Rhodothermus marinus: one gene and its partner. The protein of the gene in region 2 interacts with the protein of the main gene of each other region in a pairwise test. Links are inferred from orthologs where the notes say so. Each region holds a gene or a part of one and is shown on either strand. Other genes may lie near its edges.

Region 1 (3,201 bases), 2.0 Mb from region 2 along the record:
GGCCGACGGCGCGTACGACGACACGCTGGCCGTCGTGGCGCGAGCTGGCCCGCCGGGAGACGACCCGGGCGGATCAGCTCCGGGGCGTCCGCTTCTCGGCGCGGCGGCTCACGCTGTATGTGATCGGCGCGGCATTGCTGTTTCTCGCCTACGTGTGGCACGTGTACGCCACGCGGGAGGCGCTTCAGGAAGTGCAGCGCCTGCGGCGCGAGCATCTGCAACTGGTGCTCACGTACAACCGGTTGAAGGGCGAATTCGACCGGGCCACGAGTCCGGCCGTCATCTACGAGCGCGCCCGGGCGCTGGGTCTGGAGGAAGGCTTCACCTACGGACCGGTGGTCATTCACGTGCAACCCTGAAGCCTATGCGCCTGTGCCGTGGAGCCCCGCGATCAAATGCTGACCCGCCTGTATGTGGTGCTGGTGCTGATGGCGCTCTGGCCATTGGCCATCGTGGGGCGCATGCTCTGGATCTATCTGGGCGAGGGCGCGGCGCTACGGGCCGAAGGGCGGCGGCAGGTGCGGGCCGTCGTGGAGATCCCCGCCATGCGGGGGGAAATGCTCGATCGGGCCGGGCGGGCGCTGGCCGTCAACACGGTGCGCTACGACCTGGCGCTCGATCCTGAAGTCGAAGGCTTTGCCGCACAGGCTTCCACGTTCTTTGAAAGACTGGCGCGCCTGACCGGAAGGTCGGCGGCGTATTTCCGGCAACGGGTGGCCCGGCGCGCGAGTCCGCGCTACGTGGTGCTCTGGCGAGGGCTGACCGAGGCCCAGAAGAAGGCCATCGAAAGCTGGGAGGTGCCGGGCGTCATTCTGGAGCCCCGCTTCAGCCGCTGGTATCCCTATGGTTCGCTGGCGGCGCACGTGCTCGGCTACGTGGGAGCCGACGGCCGCGGACTGGCCGGCCTGGAGCTGCAGTACGATCGGTACCTGCAGGGACGCCCCGGGCGGCGCGTGGTCCAGCGCGATCGTCGCGGGGTGCTCAAGCCGATGGTGGGCGGTGAGGTCGTCGAGCCCGAGCACGGGCAGACGCTGGTGCTGACGCTCGACCTGATCCGCCAGACGATTCTGGAAGAGGAGCTGGCACGTGGCGTGGCCGAGGCGGGCGCCCGCTGGGGCACGGCCATCGCCATGGATCCACGCACAGGGGCCGTGCTGGCCATGGCGAACGTGCCCACCTACGATCCCAACCGGCCGGCCGCCGCTCCGGAGGAAGCCCGACGCAACCGGGCCATCACCGACCGCATGGAACCCGGCTCCACGTTCAAGCTGATCACGGCCATTGCCGCGCTGGAGCAGGGCGTGGTGGCGCTCGACGATACGATCGACACCGGCGCCGGCTGGGCCGTCTTCGCCGGACGCACCATGCGCGACGTGCATGCCTACGGCCGCATCTCGTTTGCCGAGGCGCTGGTGCATTCCAGCAACGTGGGCATCGCCAAAATCGCCACGCGGCTCAAGCCCGGCGTTCTCTACCAGTATGCCCGCAATCTGGGTTTCGGGCAACCCACGATGATCGACTTGCCCGGCGAGGTGAGCGGCACGCTCAAGCGTCCGTCCCGCTGGAGCGGCACCACGTTGACCTCCATGAGCATCGGCTACGAAGTCGATGCCACGCCACTCCAGATCCTGACGGCCTACTGCGCACTGGCCAATGGCGGACTGCTCGTGCGGCCGTTCGTGGTGGCCGAGCGGCGTTCGATTACGGGGGAGGTGCTCTGGCGCGCGCGGCCCGACTCGATCCGGCGGGCCTTTCGGCGCGAGACGGCTCGGCAATTGCTCCCCGTCTTCGAGCGGGTGGTCAACGAGGGAACAGGTAAGGCGGCGCGGGTTGAAGGATTGCCGGTGGCCGGCAAGACGGGCACCGCCTTCAAGGTGGTGGACGGACGCTACCAGCCGGGCGCCTACCGGGCGTCGTTCGTGGGCTTCTTCCCGGCCGACGATCCCCAGGTGGCGCTGATCGTGGTGCTCGACGAGCCGCGCCGCAGCATCTACGGAGGGCAGGTCGCCGCGCCCATCTTCCGACGCGTTGCCGAGCGCTGGATCGGCACCTTCCCGAAGATTGCCGAGCGCATGGCCCCCCGCGAGGAGTTGCCAGAGCAGGTGACACGGCCGCTTCCGACCCTGGAAGGACAGCCGCTGGCCGTCGCGCGTGCGCGGCTTCAGGCCGAAGGGTTGAGGGTGCGGGTAGCCGGCCCGGACGGGGCGCTGGCCTTTGTCACCGGTCAGCGTCCGGCGCCCGAAGCCCCGATAACGCCCGGCGATGCTGTGCGTCTGGAGGTAACGCCGCCCGACACGCTCGTACGCCGCATGCCCGACGTGCGGGGCCTGAGCGCACGGCAGGCCACCTACTGGCTGGCCGCCTTCGGCGTGGGGGTACGTGTTGAAGGACATGGACAGGTGGTAGCCCAGTGGCCCGAACCCGGGGCTCCCTTACCCAGCGAGGTCTATCTGCGATGCCGGTAGCTATCCCGAAACAACCGATCCCATTGACCCGGGTGCTCCAGCGACTGGAGCGTGAGGGGCTGTTGCAGACGGTCGTCGGATCGGCGACCGCGCGGAAGCTCACGCACCTGACGGACGACAGCCGGGAGGTGCAGCCGCGCGGGCTGTTTGTCGCCGTGCGGGGCGAGCGCGTCGACGGCCACCAGTTCATCGAACAGGCCATCGAGCGAGGCGCCGTGGCCGTGGTGGGTGAAGTCGTGCCGGAGGCGTTCGCCGAACGCTTTCCGAAAGTCACCTTTGTGCAGGTGTCCAACAGCCGGCGGGCGCTCGGCATACTGGCCACGATCTTTCACATGAATCCGGGCCGGCGGCTGCGTCTGATCGGCATTACGGGCACCAACGGCAAAACGACGACCGCTTTCCTGGTCTATCACATGCTGAACGCCATCGGCCAGGAAACCGGTCTGATCGGGACGGTCTGCTACCGGTTCGGCCGGCATGAGCTTCCGGCGTCGAATACCACCCCGGGGCCCATCGAGCTAAACCACCTGCTGCGGCGCATGACGGGCGTCCCCTGCAAGAACTGTGTGATGGAAGTCTCCTCGCATGCGCTGGAGCAGGAGCGGGTGGCCGGCCTGTCGTTCTCCATCGCGGTCTTTACGAACCTGACGCGCGACCACCTGGATTATCACGGCTCGTTCGAGGCCTATCTGAAAGCCAAAAAGAAGCTCTTTGACGGGCTGACGTTCAGGGCCAC
Region 2 (3,096 bases):
TGGTCATCGCAGGGAGATTTACCGCCGGTGAATGCAGACAGGCGCTTGGGCAGAGCTCGTTTCGATTTTTTTCTCTGTAGATGTCTTTTCTCCTGCAGGGCGAAGGTGTCGTTTGGCATGCACGCCGGCGCCTGACTCAGGCGGTTGCGCGGCCGAAGAGTCGGTGCAGGATGGCCAGCGCGCGGTCGATGTCCTGCATCGACACGTCCCGGTGCGTGGTGGCGCGGATCGTCCGGGGGCCGAAAGGCACCATGAGCACCCCTTCCTCCCGGAGCTGCGTCAGGACGCTTTCGGCGGTGCCCCGGCGGACGTCGAAGCGCACGATGTTGGTCTGCACGCGCTCCAGGTCGATCTCGAAGGCCGGTAGCTCGGCAATGCCCTCGGCCAGGCGCCGGGCTTTGGCGTGATCTTCGGCCAGCAGCGGACGGTGGTGCTCCAGCGCGTAGAGTCCGGCAGCGGCCAGCACGCCCACCTGGCGCATACCGCCGCCCAGCAGCTTGCGGAACCGGCGTGCTTCGGCGATGAGGTCGGCCGAAGCGGCCAGCACGGAGCCAACCGGCGCGCCGAGTCCTTTGGAGAGGCAGACGCTCACCGTATCGAACGGCGCGGCCAGTCGGTGTTCGGGCACCCCCAGGGCCACGCTGGCGTGCCAGAGCCGGGCGCCGTCCAGGTGCAGGGCCAGGCCGTGGCGACGTGCCTCGGCGGTAACGGCTTCGACGACGTCCGGTGGAATAACCACACCACCGGCCCGGTTGTGCGTGTTTTCCAGGCACACCAGCCGGGAGCGCGGCTCCCAGTCGTGCCCGTGGCGCACGGCCAGCGCCAGCGCCTCGGGCGAAAACCAACCCGGCGTGTCGTCCAGCGGATGGAGCTGGACGCCCGAGATCAGCGCCGGGGCGCCCGACTCGTAATTGAAGATGTGGCTTTCGCGGCCGAGGAGGACCTCGTCGCCCGGGCGCGTCAGCACCTTGATGGCGAGCTGGTTGCCCATGACGCCGGAGGGGACGAACAGGGCCGCCTCTTTGCCCAGCAGCTCGGCCACGCGGGTCTCCAGGCGCCGGACGGTCGGATCCTCACCGAAGACGTCGTCGCCCACCTCCGCCTCGTACATGGCCCGGCGCATGCCGGGTGAAGGGCGGGTCACCGTGTCGCTACGCAGGTCGATCAGCATCCCAGCAGGTGCATGCGTTCCAGAATGATGCTGGTGTACCACCCCATCTGCTGGGGACGGCGCCGAAGGGGAGCCGGCAGGCAGGCCGCCAGTGCTGCCGCTTCATAGCGGGTGAGCTGGCGAGCCGGTTTACCGTAATGGTACCGGGCGGCTGCTTCTGCCCCGTAAATGCCCGGCCCCCATTCCACCACGTTCAGGTATAGCGTCAGCAAGCGTTCCTTGGACAGAAGCAGTTCCGCCAGGAGCGTCAGCGGGGCTTCCATCGCTTTGCGCAGATACGAACGGTGCGTGGTCATGAACAGGTTTTTGACCAGCTGCTGCGTGATGGTGGAACCCCCGCGACGGATGCGTTGCTGGCGGCGGTTGGCTTCCCAGGCTTCGCGCAATGCCTCCCAGTCAAAGCCCCAGTGTGTGTAAAAGCGTGTATCTTCGGCCGCCACGACGGCGCAGGCCAGCTGTTCGGAAAGCTGTGCGCGCGGACGCGGCAAATAGGTGCGCCGGCAGGACTCTCCCGCCAGCCAGCTCTCGATACATCGTTGCAGTTGCACTCCGGTAATCGGCGGGAACCAGAAGCGGTAGGCCAGCAGGGCCAGCGTACATAGTCCGTAATAAAAAGCCAGCAGAAAAAAGATGCCTTGCGCCAGTCGTTTCAACAGGCGGCGCATGGCCGGACGCTGTTCAGCGCGAGATCTCCAGAATCTGCAGCTTGACCTTGCCGGCCGGCACCTTGACCTCGACCACGTCGCCCACCGAGCGCCCCAGCAGTCCCTTGCCGATCGGGCTGTTGACCGATATCTTGCCTTCGTTCAGGTTCACTTCCTGGGGCGATACCAGCGTGAAGACCTGCTCGGCGCCGGTCTGCAGGTTCTTGACGCGCACTTTGGAAAAGATGTATGCCTTGCTCGTGTCGATCTTGTTCTCGTCGACGATGCGCGCGTTGGCGATGGTCTGCTCGATCTGTGCGATGCGGGCTTCCAGGCGGCCCTGGGCTTCTTTGGCCGCGTCGTATTCGGCATTTTCCGACAGATCGCCATGACCGCGCGCTTCGGCAATGGCTTTGGCAATGCGCGCCCGCTCTTTGGTTTTCAGCTCGTGCAGCTCTTCCTTGAGCTTCTGGAGCGCTTCCCTGGTCAGGTAAACCGGCTTCGGATCCTGCATAGATCTACCACAGTGTTTGCTGCGCTACGAGTCGGTACAGAAAAAGAGAACGCCACGGCCTTTCGGCTGCGGCGATCCGGAAAAAGGTTACGGCTGTATCTTTCCAACGCCTGTCGCCACCGAGAGATCCGGCTACCAGCCGATAGCCGGGGGCGGGTCCGTCGGGGGTGCGCCGGTTGTTTCGCCGAGCACGCGCCGGGCCGTCCAGTAGTGGCGTCGCCAGTAGGGTTCATCGAGGCGCGAGACGGTAACGCCGGTGGAACTGGCCGCATGGAAAAAGCGGTCGTCTCCCAGATAGATGCCTACATGGCGGTTTTTGCGATCCAGTCGAAAAAACACAAGGTCGCCGGCCTGCAACGCCTGGCGGGATACGGGTCGGCCGATGCGGGCCTGCGCTTCGGTGGTGCGGGGCAGCGTCATCCCGAAGGCGTCCTGGTAGACGCGCACAACCAGCCCCGAGCAGTCGATGCCCCTGTGGTCGAGGCCGCCCCAGCGGTGGGGCGTGCCCTCCCAGCGCTCCAGCTCGGCCAGCAGACGCGCCTGCACGTCGGCGTCGCCGGACGTCGGCGCCGGCGGCGGGGTGGCCGTGCGGCAACCGGCAAGCGCCAGCCAGCTCAGGAGCAGCACCAGATGGCGGAACCGAAGTTCAGCGACTCGTATAACCTGCAGGGTTGTCGGTTGAATTGAAACGAATCCGATCATGCGTGTATCCTGGCCTGTTGCAATCTGTGCGTTTGCGGCCGGTGTGGTGACCGGCCTGCTGCTGG

What was found.
Region 1: the proteins of mtgA (region 2) and GYH26_RS14510 interact in binary tests that used the Escherichia coli proteins (3 or more experiments, as listed by UniProt). The link is inferred for Rhodothermus marinus from one-to-one orthologs.

The regions. Positions count from the first base shown.
Region 1 is NZ_AP019797.1:3,312,550-3,315,750, reverse strand. What follows is about bases 46-2,930. They hold GYH26_RS14510 (penicillin-binding protein), read left to right. Parts: upstream 46-395; coding sequence 396-2,465; downstream 2,466-2,930. Other genes in these bases: GYH26_RS14505 (UDP-N-acetylmuramoyl-L-alanyl-D-glutamate--2,6-diaminopimelate ligase), read left to right, coding at 2,456-2,930; GYH26_RS14515 (hypothetical protein), read left to right, coding at 46-359. In the rest of the region: more of GYH26_RS14515, read left to right, coding at 1-45; more of GYH26_RS14505, read left to right, coding at 2,931-3,201. UniProt on the Escherichia coli protein: Essential cell division protein that catalyzes cross-linking of the peptidoglycan cell wall at the division septum. Required for localization of FtsN.
Region 2 is NZ_AP019797.1:1,342,307-1,345,402, forward strand. Bases 1-2,780 are described here. They hold mtgA (monofunctional biosynthetic peptidoglycan transglycosylase), read right to left. Parts: upstream 1,837-2,780; coding sequence 1,165-1,836; downstream 1-1,164. Other genes in these bases: GYH26_RS05890 (threonine aldolase family protein), read right to left, coding at 137-1,171; greA (transcription elongation factor GreA), read right to left, coding at 1,850-2,329; GYH26_RS05905 (NlpC/P60 family protein), read right to left, coding at 2,462-2,780. Outside these bases: more of GYH26_RS05905, read right to left, coding at 2,781-3,031; GYH26_RS05910 (YtxH domain-containing protein), read left to right, coding at 3,030-3,096. UniProt on the Escherichia coli protein: Peptidoglycan polymerase that catalyzes glycan chain elongation from lipid-linked precursors. May play a role in peptidoglycan assembly during cell division in collaboration with other cell division proteins.